Regions from separate parts of the Paenibacillus sp. CR_12 genome, predicted to be linked through region 3. Evidence: riboswitches for the same ligand, from Rfam matches in the RefSeq annotation. Region 3 holds a riboswitch; each other region holds the start of a gene.

Region 1 (6,515 bases), on a different contig from region 3:
GGTTTCCTAAAGTATCGGTCTATGAACCGGCCGGACTTCGCGGAAGAGCCGAGGAAGGATGGAATCTTCATCAATACCACGGCAACTCCGAGTTCTACTCCAACTTCGGCATTTACAGCGTTCGCATCCGGGTGCCCGAGAATTACATTGTCGCCGCGACCGGATTCCCGACCAAGCCTGCCCAAAAGTCGAACGGGGAAAAAATTTATCAATTCTATGCCGATGATGTGCATGATTTTGCCTGGTCGGCCTCGCCCAACTTTGTCACGGCCGAGGAGGCCTTCTCGGCACCGGGCGTGCCGGGCGTCCGCATCAAGCTGTATCTCGATCCGGCCCATAAAGACCTGAAGGACCGTTACTTTGATGCCGCCAAGTCGGCACTGGCTTCGTTTGGTAAATGGTACGGAACCTATCCTTATTCCACGTTGTCCATCGTCGTCCCGCCGGAGTCGGGCAACGGTGCAGGCGGCATGGAATACCCGACGCTGGTCACGGCCTTCGGGGCCAAGAACGATTCGCCGGGTTATGAGCTCGAACGGACCGTCATTCACGAGATCGCCCACCAATATTTTTACGGAATGATCGCAAGCAACGAATTTGAGGAAGCGTGGCTGGACGAGGCCTTTGCAACCTATGCAGAAGAAAGAGTGATGGAGAAAGAATACGGCATTACCTCCAACACCGCTGCTCAAGGAGCATCGATTACCTCCCCTGCCCCGCTGAAGATGGAGTCCTGGAAATACAGCTCACACGAGAACTACGCGCTGAATGTTTACACGAGAGGCAAGCTGGTGCTGCAAGGCATTGAACGGCAGGTCGGTCCACAGATGATGGGGAAAATCATGCATACCTATGCCCAGAAATACCGTTTCAAGCACCCAACCACGTCTGATTTTCAGAAAGTCGTCGAGCAAGTAAGCAAAACCTCCTGGCAATCGTATTTTGACCAATATGTATATGGAAGCCAAATGGCCGACGTCGCCATCGATGTGATCAAAACCAAAAATAAAGGCACGTCAGACCATCCGCGGTATGAATCCACGGTCAAGATTACGAGCAAGGACGGAGATATAACCGATGTGCCTATCGTGTTCGCCTTTGAAGACGGCAAAACGGTGGAGCGAACCTGGAGCGGCAAGGACGGAAAAGTTACGTACACCCTGGAGTACAGCACCCCGCTCGCCTGGGCCATGGTTGATCCGAAATACTCCATCGTTCTGGAGAATAGACACATCAATAACTATATGAAGGCAGGAATGGATCCGAAGGTGGTCACACGCTGGAATCTCAGTATTACCAAGCTTGTGGAGACGTTGTTCGGCAGCCTGTCATGGTGAGGGGGGAGCACATGAAAAGTTATGCAGGCCAAGGGTGGATCAGTGTTAAAGACCAATTATACGTCTCCATTCTGCTGTTCTTGTACCGCATGCTGTGGGGATATTGCCTGTACCGGCTTGTAAAATCGGCAGTCGTCCCCCTGCTGATGCGGTATCCGGATTCTGCCCCTAACGAGCTTAGCCGCCTGTTATTCTTCTACGAGGGCGAGATGAGTCTATCGTTAAGCGGCACGGTCCATACCTATGGTTGGCTTCTGGCCGCTCTGCTCCTGATCCGGATGGTATGTACCCCGCTCATTCGGGCAGGCATCTTCTATAACCTCCACCAGGAGGCCAAGGGCGAGCGCGGATTATTCTTCTTCACCGGCATGCAGAAGCTATGGAAGCCCGTTACGGTATTTTATCTGATCGAACTTGTTCTTACCTTTGTGCCCGGATACTGGATTCTGCCCAAAATCCTTCCGATTCTGCTGAACGGGATCCATGAGCCGGTTCTGCTGCTTCATGCGCTGCCTCATGCAGCCGGATGGTTTCTGTACGCCTATCTGATTCGCCTGTTATTGCTCTATATGCAATTCGGCCGTACGGACAATTCCGGCATGATCAGCTCCGTTCTTGCGCTCTTCCGCCGACTGGGCACGGCTGTGCTGTTATCCCTTACCGTTGGCGGATCGGCCTGCGTCATTCTTTTGCTCCTAAGCTCGGCATCGCTCTTCTGGGCGGGATTGATTGGCTTGATTATTCAGCAAGCCTCTTATTTTCTGAATGGACTCTTCCAAATTTGGGTAATTTCCGCCCAATACCATTTGTGGCGGGATTCTTCCTCGCAGCATGCCTAATCGTTACATTTCGTTACCATCATATGATAAACAAGCTCGTAAATATGCTGTAATCGGAAGCGACACATTTCTCTCTCGGACTTGATTTTACAAAGAATAGAAGCTCATTTTTCCTCAATATTACATTTTCCGATGGCCAAATTACAAAAAAACCTGATCCCGCATGATGGGGACAGGTTTTTTTGTATAAAAATGAGCTTTCCTCATTTGCCAAATTGTTAATACTCTGCTAAAATAACGAATATGTTAGTAACAACTTTGTCATCTTTACTGTAACTTTTTGCTGGAACTATGTAATTTCGTTAAGCATGTTGGAACGTCAGACGTCAATGAATGGGTTCATCAACATTTTAAGGAGCCGAATTCCCATGATTGGGAAGCGGGGGATCCGTTTTGGGTGAATTGATCTCGCAAGAGAGGGATCATAGGGGACCTTCAACCGAACCCTTAAGCTAACCTCGCAGGCAATGGAAGGAGCTTTTTGTTTTGAAAAAGAAGTTAACGGCCATTTCTCTAGGCCTGGCCCTCGCACTCACATTAGGGACCGGAAGCGCTTTCGCCGATTCCAAATTAAATACTGCAATCAAACCAGCCATTGGTGTCTCTTATAAAACAGGTGGAACCACAACGAATGGTTTTGACTGCTCCGGATTCACCAGCTATATCTACAAGAAACTTGGTCTAAGCCTGCCGCGCACGTCTGGAGCTCAATACAAAGTCGGTACGGCCGTAGCCAAGAGCAAGCTGAAAGCTGGCGATCTCGTGTTCTTCAACACATCCGGCAGAGGTGTATCTCATGTGGGTATTTATGTTGGGGGCGGCAAATTCGCTCATTCCTCATCCTCGCGCGGTGTCATCATTAGTCCGCTGAGCCAGAGCTATTACGCCAATCGATACGTAGGTGCTAAGCGAGTCATGAGTCAGTCTACGTACAAGTCTGTAGCTGTGAACTACAATTAATTATTGGAACTTCATTGATTTATCCTTTACAAGAAGCCCTGGGCGTATGAGATTGTGCCGATCTCATCCAGCGGCTTTTTCTTTTGTCTGCTCTGTGTATACCTTTATAACGTTTGGGACAACGAAAAAGTTCCCACTTTTCGAGAAAAAAAGAAAATTATTATGCAAATTCTCTTCGCTTCCTCAAGTCATTGCATCTTCTACCCTTTATATACCCTCCTCTCCCTTCATTAAACACCCTAATGGAAAAATATTGATTTTATTTTCTGAGGACTACTACGAGCAGCGATACGTAGATGCCGAACGCATCATGAGCAATGATCAGTATGAAAAGTCGACCGGAGAATCCTCCTAAGCTTCGATGTCTTATCCTCGTCCTGCCCATACATATCCGTTTGCCCGTCAAAGGAGACCTACTTCTCTTGGACGGGCTTTTTGAATGCGGCTAGAATGTTTGAGAAATGGGGTATAATTTAATTTGTAATTATGACAGGGGGACTTTGCCAATGGATGCAGCACCGATTTCATTTCATACGGTGGTCATGCGTGAAGAGCACGCGAAAGAAATATGCGCCTGGACCTATCCTCCTCCCTATAACATTTACGGTTTTCTTCCCTGGGAGCAGATGAAGGGGCTTGAGATCGAGTTTGGGGATCCGGACATCCGCCGGGAACAGTACATTTCGATTTTGGATGAACGGAAGACGCTATGGGGATTTGCCCAGCTGTTTCCGATGCATGAGGTTACGCGGATCGGGCTGGGCATGCGGCCTGATTGGTGCGGGCGGGGAATGGGTAAACGGTTTATGCAGACGATTGTCCGGGAAGCGAGGCGGAGGCGGCCTGCCGATGAGATCGACCTGGAGGTAATGACCTGGAATGAGCGCGCGATCCGTGCATACGAAAAGGCGGGCTTTCATATCACCGATACGTACGAGCGCCTTACACCGACGGGAAACGCCCTTTTCCACTGCATGGTGTATGAGCCTCCGGCAAATGAGGAATAGTAATCTTTGTCTATATGAAAAAGCACAATTTTGTGTACTTTTTATGAAGGCGCGCGGTATAGTTGCTTTTTTTGTCACAACTGGCTATGCTGTCTATGGATGTTGGTTTATAATGGAGACAAGTGCAAAAGTGCAGTATACATAGAAGGGACGATATGACGATGCAAAAATGGATCATGAGCGGATTGTTCTTCGTCGCATGTGCGTTGGCTATTGCGCTGATGTTTACGCTCCCAGGCAAGGAACAGGTAGCTCAGGAAGAGAAGCCGACTATGCCGGAAGTGACTCTGGATGCTGCCGCAGCCGAAGCCACACTGAAAGCAAGCTGCATCAGCTGTCATGGTGACCAACTTCAAGGCGGCGCTGGACCGGCTTTGAATCAAGTAGGCGGACACATGGATGCGGACGCGATCTTCAACGTTGTAACCAAAGGCCGTAAGGGTATGCCTTCCTTTAAGGATCAACTTAAGCCTGACGAAATCGCAAACATCGCGCTGTACCTTGCTGAGAAAAAATAAATCAGCTTATACGCAAAACACGCTTGAACCTGGAGAACCTCCTGGCGCAAGCGTGTTTTTACATATTGGGGAGCTATGACCGGATGGATCCGTCTCCCGTCTATTGTCCTGATTTGCCGTCCTTGGAACGGCTTTTCTCGTAGGCCTCGTTAAACTGCTGCGCTTCCTTAATATCCACAGCCGTAATGCCGCCGTCGTCCCAGGAAGTGAGACGCAGCGTAACGACTTTATAATCTATGGTGATATAGGGGTGATGTCCGAAAGCTTCCGAAATAGCTGCCACTTCATCAACAAAAGCGATTCCCTTCATGAAGGAGGAGAAGGTATACTTCCTGACGATCCATCTCCCTTGTTCAAATTCCCAACCCTCAAGCTTTTCCAGATGAGCCTCTACTTCTTGCTGCGTATAAAGCATCTTTTATCTTCCTCCCCGAAAAAAACCTATCGTAAAGCCGACTGACACATGTATGGGCTTCTGTCATCTATTCTATTCTGCCCTGTTTCCGTTGATAACTGGAGTGATTACACAAGAGCCACAAAGGCCAACTCTTCTTCACCGATCAAAATATGTATTCGATGGTTATTCTGGTCATGCATGACCACGCCGCTGCCGACGCTAATCACCGGCTCCGTGCCCAGCGCATAGAACAAATCCTCCGCCAGCGCCTCATGAACCTCATTCCGCTCGGCTTCGCCCAGATTGCCCCAATCCTCCGCTTCCATTTCAAAGAAAACGTAGCTGTCGGAAATTCGCCCGACGGCTTCGGTCAATTCCGCGAGGATTTCGCCGTAATCCCTTCCGTGCTTCACACCCATCTCAATCACTCCTTTCCTTACCGTACTAAGCTTCGTTTCCCTTCCTTCCATTATACCGGAAATTACAACTAAAAAAAAAAGCCCGACCTGACGATAAATAGGATAACGCCCCACAAAAGGGGCCCGGTTCTCCATGAGAGCCGTTCTGACGAATGGATTCGTTATTTTATTTCTCACGGATGAGGTGTGGTATGGAAATTTCAACAATTATAGGCTTAATCATCGGTATCGTCGCGGTACTGGTGGGCATGATTCTTAAAGGTGCCTCCCTTCTCGCTTTGTATAACCCGGCAGCCTATCTAATCATTCTTGGCGGTACGGCAGCAACTTTATTCATCGGGTTTCCGTTATCCGAGCTGAAAAAGATTCCGAAGCTGGTCAAAATGACCTTCGTGAAACAGAATCTGATGGACAAGACGGACATGATCAAGCTGTTCATGGAATGGGCTTCGATTACGCGCCGTGAAGGTCTGCTAGCTCTGGAAACCAAAGTCGATGAGATCGATGACAGCTTCCTGCGTAACGGAATGCGCATGATTATCGACGGCAACGATCAGGAATTCGTACGCGATGTATTGATGGAAGATATCAACGCCACGGAAGAGCGCCATCGTTCCGGCTCGCTGATCTTCTCCCAGGCCGGCATGTATGCACCTTCCCTCGGAGTACTCGGAGCCGTTATCGGTTTGATCGCTGCACTATCCCATATGGAAGACATGGGCGAGCTTGCCCATGCCATCGGGGCTGCGTTTATTGCTACCCTGCTCGGTATCTTCACCGGTTATGTCATCTGTCACCCGATTGCGAACAAACTCAAGCGCCTATCCAAGCGCGAGGTTGAAATTCGACTGATGATGGTAGAAGGCCTGCTGTCCATTCAATCCGGTGTATCCACCATTGCAATCAATCAGAAGCTCTCCGTGTTCCTGACACCATCCGAACGCGCTGAGCTCAGCGAGAGGGAGGCTGGTGCTAGTGAGCAAAAAGACTAGACACGAGCCGCACGAGGAGCATGCCGACGAATCCTGGCTTCTTCCG
Region 2 (6,515 bases), on a different contig from region 3:
CGACAAAAAGTTGCCTATTTCAGCAATCGTGTGAACAACTTGTGTCATGTTTCATGTTACTCCTTTTTTTCTTATAATGGAATTGCAATATAATTATTAATCGTTATAATCTATACGCATAAGCAACGTTTTGCACGCATGTCTATTTTAATAGGAGGATTTCCATGTTCGAAGAACTGGACGTGTTCGCCGTCGTCGTGGAGCAATCCAGCATCAATCAAGCCTCCAAGCTGCTCAACTTGTCACAGCCGGCCTTGTCCCGAAAAATAGCCAAACTGGAGGACCAGCTCGGACTGCAGCTGTTCAACCGCCGCGGCAAAAGGCTGGAACTTACCTCCATCGGGCAGATTGTGTATACCTTCGCCCTGGAGCAGCGCCAGCAGCAGATCAAATTCTTGCAGACCTTGGCCCATTACCGGGAAGGGGACCAAATCTCGATTAACCTGGGCGCCAGTCTGACCACGCTGCAGACCACCCTGCCCCCGCTGGTCAATGCCTTCATGGAGCGCCATCCGTCAGCCGAAATCAAGCTCATCACCGGCAAGACCCATGAAATCGTGTCTTATGTAAGGGATAAACGGGTCGATGTCGGCATTGTTGCTTCATCCATCAACCAGCCGGGCTTGAACTGCATCCCGCTGTTCGATGACCATCTGGAGCTTGTCATCCCGTCTTCACATCCGCTGGCGGAAATCGAGGATGTGGGCATCGAACAGCTTCAAGGCTTGCCGATGATCATATTTTCGACCGGAACCTGGTACCGCAAGCTGACGGACGATCTGTTTCACCGCTGGGGCATCATGCCCGATATCCGGATGGAGATCGACTCCTTCGAAGCGATCGTCAGGCTGATCCCGACCTGCAAGGCGGCCGCGCTGCTGCCCAAATCCTATCTGAGGCCGCAGCTGCTGTCCGATAACGGGCTCGTCGACATTCATATTCCGGCACTCATCGAAACCCGGCGAACGACTTCGCTGATCTACGGTCAAGCCTCGGAGCTGAGCAAGGCGGCCAGCCGCTGGATCGAAGAAACGGAGATCCTGTTCCGCAAGCTGGAGGAAGATAAATCGAAAAAAAACTGACGATATTTCGCAATCGTCAGTTTTTTCTACTATATTTATTTCTCGAGCATATTCACGACTTCGGACTCAAAGCGGTCCACGTTGTCATTGGAGCCGATGACGACCATAATGTCGCCGGAGTTCACGACGTCCATGGCCGTCGGAGCAACGATAATGCCGGACTGTTTATTCAGCGCTACCACGCTGACGCCGTACCGGACCCTCGTATTAAGCTCGCTCAGCGTTTTTCCGTCCATGCAGTCCGTGACCGTCATCTCCACAATCAGATAATCCTTGGATAATTCGATATAATCAAGCAGGTTTGGCGTCACGAGCTGGTGCGCTACCCGGATCCCCATATCCCGCTCGGGAAAGATGACCCGGTCCACGCCAAGCTTCTCCAGCGCCCGGCCGTGCAGCACCGATATCGCCTTGGCAACGACCATCGCGACACCCAGCTCTTTCAACAGGATGGCGGAGAGGATGCTCATCTGAATGTCGTTCCCGATCGCAACGATCCCGCAGTCGAAGTTGCGGATGCCAAGCGATTTAAGCACTTCCTCATCCGTCGCGTCCGCCACCACCGTATGCGTCAGCAGCTCGCTCATGTCCTCGACGACCTCCTCGTTCCGGTCGATGCCGAGCACCTCATATCCCTGTTCCATCAGCTCCAGCGCCAGACTGGCGCCAAATCGCCCCAAACCGATGATTGCAAATTGCTTTGGTTTCATGTCTCTCCTATACCCCTTATCCAATTATCATTTTGCCTTCCGGATGACGATATAATTCTTTACCCTTTTTCGGCCCCAGTGCATAAGCAAGCGTCAACGGCCCCAATCGACCCGCAAACATCGTAAGGCTGATCAGGATCTTGCCGAACACGGTCAAATCGGGCGTTAAGCCCATGGAGAGACCTACCGTACCGAAGGCGGATGTCGTTTCGAATAGAATCTCCAGGAAGTCCCCTTCCTCTGTCGTCGACAGAATCATCGAGACGGTTAGAACGAGCAGCAGGGCCAGCAAGGCAATGGTCAGTGCCTTCAGCACCCGCTCCTGGGCCAGGCGATAACGGAACATGACGATGTCTTCCCGCCCGCGCATCATCGCGATGACCGCCCCTACCATAATGGTAAAGGTCGTGGTTTTGATGCCGCCGCCGGTTGACCCTGGAGATGCTCCGATAAACATCAGGATGACGATAAAAAATTGCGTTGCCTGTCTAAGCCCCGTAATATCTATAGTATTCGCGCCCGCCGTACGCGGCGTTACGGATTGGAATAACGCGCCGAAGAATTTTCCGCCCCAGTTCAGGGAACCCAGCGTTCTCGGATTGGTAAATTCAAATATGAGAATGACGATAAATCCGACCGCAAGCAAGGCAGCCGTCATCGTGAGCACCACCTTGGAGTGCAGGGAGATCCTCCGCTGTTTTCGATAATCGATCAGATCGGACAGCACAATAAATCCAATGCCCCCGGAAACAATCAAGAACATCACGACGAAGTTGACTACCGGATCGTATACATACCCGGTCAAACTCCGAAAATCGCCAAACAAATCGAAGCCGGCGTTGTTAAACATCGTCACCGCATGAAAAACACCGTAATAGATCGCCCGGCCCAGCGGCATATCAAACGCCCAACGAATCGATAAAAGGACTGCGCCGCAGGCCTCGATGACGAGGGAGTACAGCAATACTCTGCGTATCAGCCTTACGATGCCTTCCATCGAGGACTGATTCATCGCTTCCTGTAAGATTAGACGGTCTTTGAGCGATATGCGTCTTTTCAGAACCAAGGCGAATAAAGTAGCCATCGTCATGAATCCGAGCCCGCCGATTTGAATCAGCAGCATGATCACGACTTCTCCGAAAGAACTGAATGTCGTTCCCGTATCCACCACGACCAGGCCCGTTACGCACGTTGCCGAGGTCGAAGTGAACAAGGCGTCAGTAAATCCAAGCGGTTCGCCCGTCGTCGTCGAGATTGGCAGCATTAACAGCCCGGTCCCGATGAAGATGATGGCCGCAAAACCAAGCACGAGAATTTGGGGCGGAGACAATGTAAGCCAGTTTAATTTAGCGTTCAATCGGACACCTTCTTTAAAAAAATCAACGAAAAAAGACACTGGAAAACGCAGTGCCTTTCGGTCTGGTTCCTGTGCAACAGCCTACGAGGTTAGCTGACGGATTCGGGCATTTCCACAGGTCGCCCTATTCATTATTCCGGGAATAATGAAATTCACCCCAATTACATGGTTCCCCCATTTTCATTACGAAATTCGGCTGGAATATTCGGTTCCTTCAAGCATGATGTGATTATAACTCAATCCGTTACGTAACCCAATGCCGTTTTTCGCCCGAAATATCTTTAAAAGAGCGCGAATTGGGCATATTCAAGAATACAAGCGTAGGGTTCTCTAACGTTTTCGAAACCTTTCATTCATTTTCATCGATTTATTTCAATATTCCGATAATTGGGATAAGCTGCTTATGGCTTTCATACTATGTTATATTGACTCTATGCGTTCTTAATCAGGCATATCGAATACCAGTGGGAGTATCAACTTTCTTAGAGGAGGAATTTCATGAATCGTGCAAGAGAGCCCTTGAAGCTGAAGCCCAATCTGAAGCAGCTCATCGCGCCTGCCGCAGTCGGCCTGATTCTGTTCCTATTATTTCAGGTATTTCCGTGGGCGAATCCGGACGATGCCGAGATGGCCTCACCGGATATCATTTCCAAGGAGCAGGCTCGGCAGGCAGCTTCAAGGTTTGCTCAGGAGCATCTGCAGTTTGCGGCTGCGGACACGGACGAAGCCTTGGTTACATATCAATCCAAATCGGAACTTTACGGATATCTGGCGAAGGAGAAGAGGCTTTCGGAATATAACAAAACCTATGAAGCCAAATATCCCTATGACGTATACCGCGTTCGCTTCAGCGAGCCTGGAGGCGATGCCCTCAATGTGGACGTGCACATGCAGAATTCCGGCATCGTCGGATTCTCGTATGATTATGCCCGTTCCAGCTTTGACCGGATCGAGCTGAACAAGGGCGAGATTCAGAGGCAGATGCTGCTCGTCGTTGAGGACGGCATGACATTGGCCGAGAAGCAGGCGCTGGCGGAGCCATGGCTTCAGCGGGCGGGTTATGACCTGTCGAATCTGGAGCTGGTTACGAAGGAAGGGGAGCCCCGTCTCAAATATGTGGACCCTGAATCCAGGATCGGGGACTCCAGGCTGGAGCACCGCTTCACCTTCGAGCAGGGGAAATTGCGCTCTTATGAGCCCTCCTTCTCGGTGCCAGCCGCCCACTCTGCTTATGTCAACAAGCAGACGCAGGATGCCACCCTGCTGACGCTCGCAGGGTACGGCCTGTTCACCCTAATCCTGGGCATTCTTGCGATTGTGTACAGCGTGAAGACCAGGGCCTACACCTCGTTTAAGCGCGGCCTGTTCTTATCCGCGCTGCTGTTCGTCATTCAAATGCTGAATACGTATAATCTGATTCCCGTTTTCAAATCCGAAGGCATGTCGCAAACCGGCGTGCTCGGGATGATGATTTTCTATGCCGTCTATTCGCTCGTCTTCTCCGCCCTGCTCTATTTTTCCCTTGTCGGCGGCAGCGGGCTGTGGCATAAAGAAGACGGACTCAATCCATGGCCGCGTGCCAAAGAACCCGGATACGGGCATTACGTGCTGGACAGCATGAAGCTGGGGTATATGTGGGCCTTCATCCTGCTTGGCATCCAATCCGTCATCTTTATCGGTCTTGGTCTGACCCTGAATACATGGTCCACCACGGATGCGACGCAATCGCCTTACAACATGCTGTATCCTTGGCTGTTTCCGTTGATGGCCTGGCTGGCCGGCATATCCGAGGAGGCCGTGTACCGGCTGTTCGGCATCAAGATGGTGAAAAAGATCGTCCGCAACACCTTTGTCGCAAGCTTGATCACCTCGCTTATCTGGGCACTGGGACATACGCTCTATCCGATATACCCCGTGATCTCCCGGCCGATTGAGCTGGTCATCATCGGTTTGCTGTTCAGCTACATCTTCTTGAAATACGGGTATTTGGCGGCGATGTTCTCCCATGTCATCTTCAACAGCATCCTGATGGGCATCAGCCTGATCATGCTCAAGGATGCAGCCAACCTGCTGACCGGCGCTTTTTACATGGTGCTTCCGGCGATTGTCGCCTATGCGATTTACCGTTTCAACCCGACAAAAAAAGAGAAGCCGTATGTCACGACTCCTCCTCACGAAGTGCATTAAGAATTTCCGTTGCTAATTTTTCACCGATGGAAAGGGGCTTGAAGTCTTCGACTGAAGCCTCTTTTATTTTTTTGACCGAGCCAAAATGCTTCAGCAGCATTTTGCGGCGCTTCTCCCCGATGCCTGGGATCGAATCCAGCTTGGACGTCACCATCGATTTCCCGCGCTGCTCGCGGTGGAAGGAAATCGCGAAACGGTGAACCTCATCCTGAATGCGCTGGAGCAAATAGAACTCCTGGCTGTCCCGAGGCAGCGACACCGGCTCCGGCGGGTCTCCGACCATCAGCTGCGCCGTTTTATGCTTGGCATCCTTCACAAGCCCGCAGACCGGGACGAACAGCCCCAGTTCATTCTCCAGCACGTCGATGGCTGCTGAGATCTGTCCCTTCCCCCCATCGACGACAATGAGGTCCGGAAGCGGCAGATTCTCCTTCAATACACGCTCGTACCGCCGCCGGATCACTTCACGCATCGTATCGTAATCGTCCGGCCCCTGCACGGTACGAATCTTATATTTGCGATATTCCTTCTTATCCGGTTTCCCGTTGGTGAATACGACCATGGCCGATACCGGATTTGCGCCCTGGATGTTCGAGTTATCAAACGCCTCGATCCGGTTCAGCGACTGGAGGCCGATCACCTCGCCCAGATTGGCCGCTGCAACCGAGGTCCGTTCTTCATCGCGCTCAATCAAGCGGAATTTCTCGTCCAGCGACACCTTCGCGTTATCCGACGCCATGCCGACCATCTGTTTCTTCAAGCCCCGCTGCGGCACGTGAACCTTCACGCCCAGCCATTCCTGCAAGGCGGCAGCGCCCCCGGCAGCATCCACGAGGCCAGCGGCCTCCGCCTGCTCCGCTTGGGCTTGGACAAGGACTTCCTGCTGTTCTTCGGATGTATCCGCGGTCAGCTTCTTCTCCGTTTCTGCGGCTTCGTCTGCGTTCCGGGCACCCTGATCCCCGGCGCTATCAGTGGCCGTCCCGGAGCCGGTCTCCTCTGCCAACAGCGGCCCAGGCAGCAGAATTTCCTGCGGCAATGCAGGATTATCGCTGTAATACTGGGCTATGAACGACATGAAATCACTGTGCGCATCCCCGTAGAACGGAAAAACGGACTTGTTGCGCTGCACCATTTTGCCTTGGCGCATGTACAGAATCTGCACGCACATCCAGCCTTTGT
Region 3 (6,515 bases):
CAGCATCCTGCGCGACGCAGCGGCCTTCCATGGGCCTTACGCATGCTTAAGTCTCCGTCACCGCGTATAGAACGGCTGGGATAAGCTTCGCGCAGCTTTAGTATGCGTTCAACCCGTCCTTGTCATCCCTCCGGAAGGATGGCAACAAAAAACAGCCTCCCTGTAAGCGGAGACTGCTCTCATGACGTATCGTTATGACTTGATATAGGTGATTCGCATCTCGTTGTCGTCACCGGTGACCATGATCTCCACGGTTTCGGTCAAAATATCCGCATAACTGTAAGACACACGTTTAAAAGTTTGCTGGTCTTGGTCCAGCTTCACAATGAAAACAGAAGGGTACGTTTCTTCCAAAACACCAGTACGCTCGACGGTCTTCCGACGGCCACCGTTTGCCCGAAGCGTAATTTTTTGCCCTAAATGGGCATCGAGACTGCGTTTGATTTCCAACAGCGCATTTTTAGCCATTGTCGACGACCACCTCTTTCCTTGTCCATTATACCGAAGATTACATCATTTGTCAATTCAAAAACATTAATTATATCAGCATCAAAAATATATTGTCAATGTATTTTTTTTGACCCTGCCATTCTCGCGCTCATTTGCTTTAATATGTGCTAAATTGACAAGCTTTATGTATTTTTTTTGACAACTTTCTTAACGAAAAATAAAAAAACCCCAGCGAGTGGGGTTCTTCTTGGTTCATTTTCCAGCGGTTATTGGACCTCTGATCGAACGGATTAGGCGCCTAACTGACTGAAGGCGTAACCTTCAAGGTGGACAAATCCTGCAGCTTGGGCAGACCGATCCGGTAGCTGCCTCTCGTCTCAATTCCGCCTACGCCCTGGCTGCCGCTGATCGTATGATGGACCACGTCATGGATGTTCACGGTATCCCGGACCGACGTATAGGCCGCTTTAGCGGCGACGTAAACGGGATCCAGCGCATGGATGAGGATTCGCCCCGGCGAGCTGGCAAAATTGGCTCCAGCCTGCAGCAGCGCCTCAAAATGCGATTGGCACGCTCCGGCCACGATGACCAGGGAATCCAGGTTCCGCTCATATTGACGCGCCACCTGAATCGCCGTGACGAAGTTGTGGGAATTCTTATAGCTGTCCAGGCTATATAAATCGTATGGCTGACGTCTCTTCAGAACCCCATCATGTCCCGTGATCACAACGATATCAGGTCTTACCCGCGGAAGAAGACGATATAATGAATCGGCCATCCCCGACTCATTGATATAATGGCCTTCCGCTGGGACCCGAAGCTGGTTGTACAAGGTCATGCTCTTCTTCAGATATTGGGGATCTCCATCCAAATGCAGCACCTTGCCCGGCACGTCAAAGTATCCTTTATCCGCAAGCTGGCCGCCGTCAGTATGCCGCAGGCTGGCCAGTTGACGCTCGCTCTGCTCCTGTCTTTGCTTCTGCAGGCGGTCCAGCGATTCATTGGCTTTGATCTGCGCCTGCTTTGTTCGTTCGCTTAAGGTGGGATGCGGGACCGTAACCAGATCATCAACGGGAGCATCGGCCAGTAACCGGAATTCCGTCCCTTTGATGACGATATTGTTATTTTGCCGCATGCCTTCTACCCGGAACGTTACATCGCCGCCGTAGGATTTACGAACGACCAAGTCTCCCAAGTTCATCACAACATCACCCCTACCCTATGGTATGGGCTACTGTGACTATTGGTTCTTGTTCAGCGCCAATTTATCGCGCGGAGGCCATCCGTAAGCTCCAGAGACTCCCTGAACGGCTGCGTCAACGGATATTGGCGCCGAACAGCACGTTGCTAAGCCGCGCATACTCCTCAATGCTAAGCGTCTCCCCGCGCCGTGAAGGGTCGATCCCTGCTTCCTGCAGCAGCTGCTCCAGCCGTTCACGTCCCTCACCCGGGAAGAACCGGCTCTTCAAATTGTTGGCAATCGTCTTCCGTCGCTGTGCAAATGAAGCCTGGACCACCTCGAAGAAGAATCGTTCATCTTCCACGCGGACGGGCGGCTGTTCCCGGACCGCCAGGCGAATCACGGCCGACTCGACGTTCGGCTGCGGAATGAACACCGTGTGCGGCACGATGCAGACCAGCTTAGGCTCGCTGTAGTATTGAACGGCAATGCTGAGACTTCCGTAATCCTTGCTTCCCGGTGCAGCGGCCATCCGTTCGGCCACTTCCTTCTGAATCATCACCACGATGTTCTCCAGCGGCAGCTTCTCCTCCAGCAGCTTCATGAGAATCGGCGTCGTCACGTAATACGGCAGATTGGCAACCACGCTTACCTTCGATACGTCCGCGAAATCCTGACGGAACAGCTCATGAAGATCCACCTTCAGCACATCCCCATGATGAACCCTCACGTTCCCGTAGGGCTCCAGGACTTCCCTTAGGATGGGAATCAGGCGCTGATCGATTTCGACCGCGGTGACGGTTCCTGCCGTCTGTGCCAGCTTCTCCGTCAGTGCACCGATGCCAGGTCCGATCTCGAGCGCGCCTTTATCTTCATCCAGTCCTGCAGCTTCCACGATTTTATACAAAATATTCTGATCGATGAGAAAGTTCTGGCCCAGACTCTTCTTGAAGGAGAATCCATGGCGCGAGATGATCTCCTTCGTCCGTCTTGGTGTTGATATATCCTCGATCCGACTCATTAGCTAAACGCCCCCTTCTTCCAGCTGTGCAAGTGCTGCCAGAAATTCTTCCCGCGATATTTGAAACATGGCCAATCGTTTATGGAACTGCTTGCTGTTGCAGTATCCGATGCCCAGCAGATTACCCATCGCCATCCGTCTTGCCGCAGCCTCCGGGTGAGCCGATAATCCTGCCTCCAGCATATCCTCCAAACTGATCAGGCTCTCTCCACCCTCAAAAGACGTGTGAACCCGCTCCAGCGCCCGCCGGATCGCCTCTGGCGAGGCATTCTCCACGCCGATATCCCCTTTCCGGGTAGCATCCGCTTCCGGAATGAAGGCGTGCTTGCAGCCGGGTACGCCCTGATCCACGATTTTGCGGATTCGTTCACCCGCATGGTCAGGATCCGTCAATATGATAACGCCTCTGCGCTCCTGGGCAAGCGCTATGCGCTTCAGGATTTGTTTGTTGATCGCTGAACCGCCGGTTTCGATCGTGTCGGCTTCTACGGCCCGTTTAATGGCAACGGTATCGTCCCTGCCTTCCACGACAATCACTTCTTTAATCATGCGTTCGTTCTCTTCCTTCCCAAGCAGAGCAGGCCTGTACAATGTTAAGGCTCAACCCGTTTAGCCTTGATTACTCCGGTCTTAACAAAACAAAAGAAGAGGAAATATTCCCTCTTCTTGATCATCATATATTATAAGCTAAATAGTATAGCATTAGAATGGCAAAGTAAATTGGAATTCATGCGTCTAGTTCAATTCAGGTTTAACCGGACCGATCACGTAAACGGTGCGGCCGCTCTTCCGGCCGAAATTCATGGCCGATTTCAACGAATCGTAATAGACATCGATTTTGTTGCCTTTGATGGCGCCGCCCGTATCTTCAGCACGGCGGAAGCCGATGCCTTCGATGTAAACCCACCATCCGATCGGGATGATATTAGGATCAACGGCGATGGTGCGACCTTCCGTAACGCGTGTGCCGGATGCGGTACGCGTACCGATTCCTTGCTGTTCGGCGGAATACGCGGTCATCGACACGTTGTTCAATACCTTCTTGTATTTAAAATCAACGCCTGCGCGGGAAACCACGTTGTTCTCAACAGCCTTGGCGGTCGTTACTTTTTTCGTGCCGGACAATTTAGCCGGTGTAGCTTTTACATCGGTGGCTGCCGCCTGGACGATAACAGGCTTCTCCACTTTTTTCGTGCCTACGGCAATGATTTTATCCTTCGTTCTGCGTTCGATTTGTTGGGAGACCTTCGTCTTGGAAACCAGCTTGCCATTGTGGTAGACCTTCTCGTAATGGTTCACCATAAGACCAGACTCGCCCCGCTGAATGACGCGGTTATCGCCCTTTTCAAGCGATGGATCGGCCGTCTTGATCACGCGGAATTCGCGGTCTTCCGTTTCCTTAACTTTTTGCTTCGTGACGCGAACGACATGGATATTCATATTGCTGGTCAGCTTCGTGTCTTGCGACGGTTGTACTATATCTTCACCCTGGATCGTAACGCCAGCCTCTTTGAGTACATGATCAACTGTATCCTGGGATGTAAATATGGTTTTGGTTTTGCTGCCTACCGTAACGTTGACTGGAATAGCTCTGTCAATAATAATTCGGTCTCCGTCCCGGATTGCGCCGTTCAGGGGCATCGAAATTTGATCTTGGGGACTCAACGTGATCGCTTGCTCATCCAGCAATTCCTGCAGCAACGATCCACGTGTTTCCACCGTAGTGACCCGGCCGTCGACGACAAGCTGAACTTCCTTGCCTGCCTGGTCATGTACAACCAACGATATGAGAAGTGATACCGTAACGGCACCCATGGCGCCGAGCAACATCAGTTGACGCAAATTGTCATGCTTCCATCTCAATGCGTAAGACATGCTGGATGATTGTGATTCATGGGTTTCTTCAGGTTGAAAAATGCCCACTATTCCATCCTCCTTCATAGTCCCGCCGTCTAGGTAAACGCATGAATGCATTTGACGTGACTATAGCAATTTTTCTCACAGGGCGCCCTGCTATCTATCTACACCCTGCGTCAATTCCCGTCTTCCGTCCATCTGCCATCACCTCCTGTTTACCAAGAGTATGATGGACCCGTCTCCATTATTCAAAAATAAAAGAAGCCATTGAAAGAGTACTAGAGGCTCTAACGTGGCTTCCTGATGAATGAAATCATGGAAATGGTATGCACGAGATTTCCCCTCTTATTTCGCTTACGGAGTTAGCTGTCGGGTTCGGACGTAAGAGAGACGCCCTATATCCGGATGCCCGCTCATGGCGAGATCCTTCAAATTCACCCCAAAGACCCGAAAAAGAAATCAAATACAGCTTCGTGCATCCAGACCAGTATGCACCGCAGTATCGGTTCCCCCGTTCTCCAGAATTTCGGAGATTAAGCGAGACGGTTCATGAAATATTCGGCTGCGATCTGCACATCGCAGCTTCTTATCACTGAAAAGATGATATCCTGTTTGTATGCAGGTTGTAAAGCGACATTCAACCACATTTTCTCAAGTAAAAGGTTAAAATATTGTAATATCAACGCCTTTTCTGATTAAAAAACTTTAATTAATCGAAAATGCTCCCTTTTTCATGGCTTTTGCTCTTGTTTTCGTTAAATACCAAATCGTTCCAGCGCATTTTTGGTGGTAATTTGGGCCAATTCCTCATAGGACAACCCTCTAATTTCGGCCGCCGCCTCCGCCACCAATTTTACATATGCGGTCTCATTTCGTTTCCCGCGGAAGGGATGAGGTGTCAGGTAAGGCGCGTCCGTTTCGATCAATAATCGATCAAGCGGAACCTTTGCCAAAACCTCTTTGGGCTGCTTCGCATTCTTGAACGTAATCGGCCCCCCAAACGAGATATGGAATCCCATATCCAGGCACATTTTGGCCGTTTCCCAGCTTCCGGAGAAGGAATGCATGACACCGCCGACCTCGGAGGCTTTTTCCTCACGCAAAATGTTAACGATATCTTCATGCGCATCCCGGTTATGAATGACAATGGGCATGTTCAATTCCCGGGCAAGCCCGATCTGGCGCCGAAGCACGCGGTGCTGCACTTCCTTGGGGGACGTATCCCAATGATAGTCCAAGCCGATCTCCCCGATTGCCACCACTTTATCGTGACTGCATAAAGAGGCGATCCAATCCAGGTCCTGATCCTCCATGGTGATCGCATCTACAGGATGCCAGCCTACCGCTGCATATATAAAATCATAAGTCTCAGCCAGCTTCATCGTGGTCGGGATCGTCTCCCGGTTAAATCCGATATTGATCATCCGCGTAACGCCGGCTTCAAGCGCCCGCTGAATTGCAGCTTCCCGGTCTTCGTCGAATTGGGGAGCGTCCATATGAGTGTGCGTGTCGAACAGCATACTATCCACACTCTCCTTCCTGTCGTTTCTATGTCGTCTATTTTCCATTAGTTGGTTGAATGCAAGGGGATTAACGGTTGTCCTGTTTTGCCTGATTTAATGCTGTTGTTTGAAAACGTCGGCTATCGTCTCCGGCATTTGACCCAGGAGCGGGCCCACCTTCTCCTCCGGATAATAAAGATGGTACCGCCCTTTATGAATGCCGCTGATCGAGCGTACGATATCGGATACCTCCGAGATTTCCCTCAGCTCGTCATGCCGGTCCAGAAGGAGAATCTGTTTCTCGTTAAGCGGCATATCGGAATGAACCTTATCATAAGGAAGATCCGTTGGAAAATCAATCTCCAGGTCATATTCCGGATGCAGCCCCACCGCGCGGAACGCTTGGCGGATCCCGTCGATGGTTTCCAGATCGATGTTGTCGATTTCTACGTATTTGTAGAGCTTTCGGTGCATGAAACGGCCGCATAATTCGCTAAGAAGCGGG

The links. A riboswitch is a leader RNA that binds a small molecule or an ion and turns the genes downstream of it on or off. The one in region 3 is predicted to bind cyclic di-AMP.
Region 1: linked by a shared signal. The riboswitch ahead of RB297_RS30860 (C40 family peptidase) and the one ahead of RB297_RS30525 (resuscitation-promoting factor) in region 3 are both predicted to bind cyclic di-AMP.
Region 2: linked by a shared signal. The riboswitch ahead of RB297_RS28150 (TrkH family potassium uptake protein) and the one ahead of RB297_RS30525 (resuscitation-promoting factor) in region 3 are both predicted to bind cyclic di-AMP.

The regions. Positions count from the first base shown of each region.
Region 1 is NZ_JAVFHO010000016.1:13,679-20,193, reverse strand. It holds gene RB297_RS30870 (M1 family metallopeptidase) at 1-1,337, shown strand, start outside; gene RB297_RS30865 (hypothetical protein) at 1,349-2,176, shown strand; cyclic di-AMP (ydaO/yuaA leader) riboswitch at 2,523-2,658, shown strand; gene RB297_RS30860 (C40 family peptidase) at 2,663-3,136, shown strand; gene RB297_RS30855 (GNAT family N-acetyltransferase) at 3,643-4,143, shown strand; gene RB297_RS30850 (c-type cytochrome) at 4,305-4,661, shown strand; gene RB297_RS30845 (4a-hydroxytetrahydrobiopterin dehydratase) at 4,762-5,076, opposite strand; gene RB297_RS30840 (hypothetical protein) at 5,184-5,477, opposite strand; gene motA (flagellar motor stator protein MotA) at 5,669-6,469, shown strand; gene motB (flagellar motor protein MotB) at 6,453-6,515, shown strand, end outside.
Region 2 is NZ_JAVFHO010000011.1:119,359-125,873, forward strand. It holds gene RB297_RS28140 (LysR family transcriptional regulator) at 165-1,082, shown strand; gene RB297_RS28145 (potassium channel family protein) at 1,118-1,792, opposite strand; gene RB297_RS28150 (TrkH family potassium uptake protein) at 1,809-3,149, opposite strand; cyclic di-AMP (ydaO/yuaA leader) riboswitch at 3,213-3,357, opposite strand; gene RB297_RS28155 (CPBP family intramembrane glutamic endopeptidase) at 3,648-5,336, shown strand; gene uvrC (excinuclease ABC subunit UvrC) at 5,308-6,515, opposite strand, start outside.
Region 3 is NZ_JAVFHO010000015.1:11,456-17,970, reverse strand. It holds gene veg (biofilm formation stimulator Veg) at 193-468, opposite strand; gene yabG (sporulation peptidase YabG) at 749-1,651, opposite strand; gene rsmA (16S rRNA (adenine(1518)-N(6)/adenine(1519)-N(6))-dimethyltransferase RsmA) at 1,767-2,651, opposite strand; gene rnmV (ribonuclease M5) at 2,655-3,200, opposite strand; gene RB297_RS30525 (resuscitation-promoting factor) at 3,387-4,574, opposite strand; cyclic di-AMP (ydaO/yuaA leader) riboswitch at 4,844-5,058, opposite strand; gene RB297_RS30520 (TatD family hydrolase) at 5,264-6,028, opposite strand; gene RB297_RS30515 (HD domain-containing protein) at 6,125-6,515, opposite strand, start outside.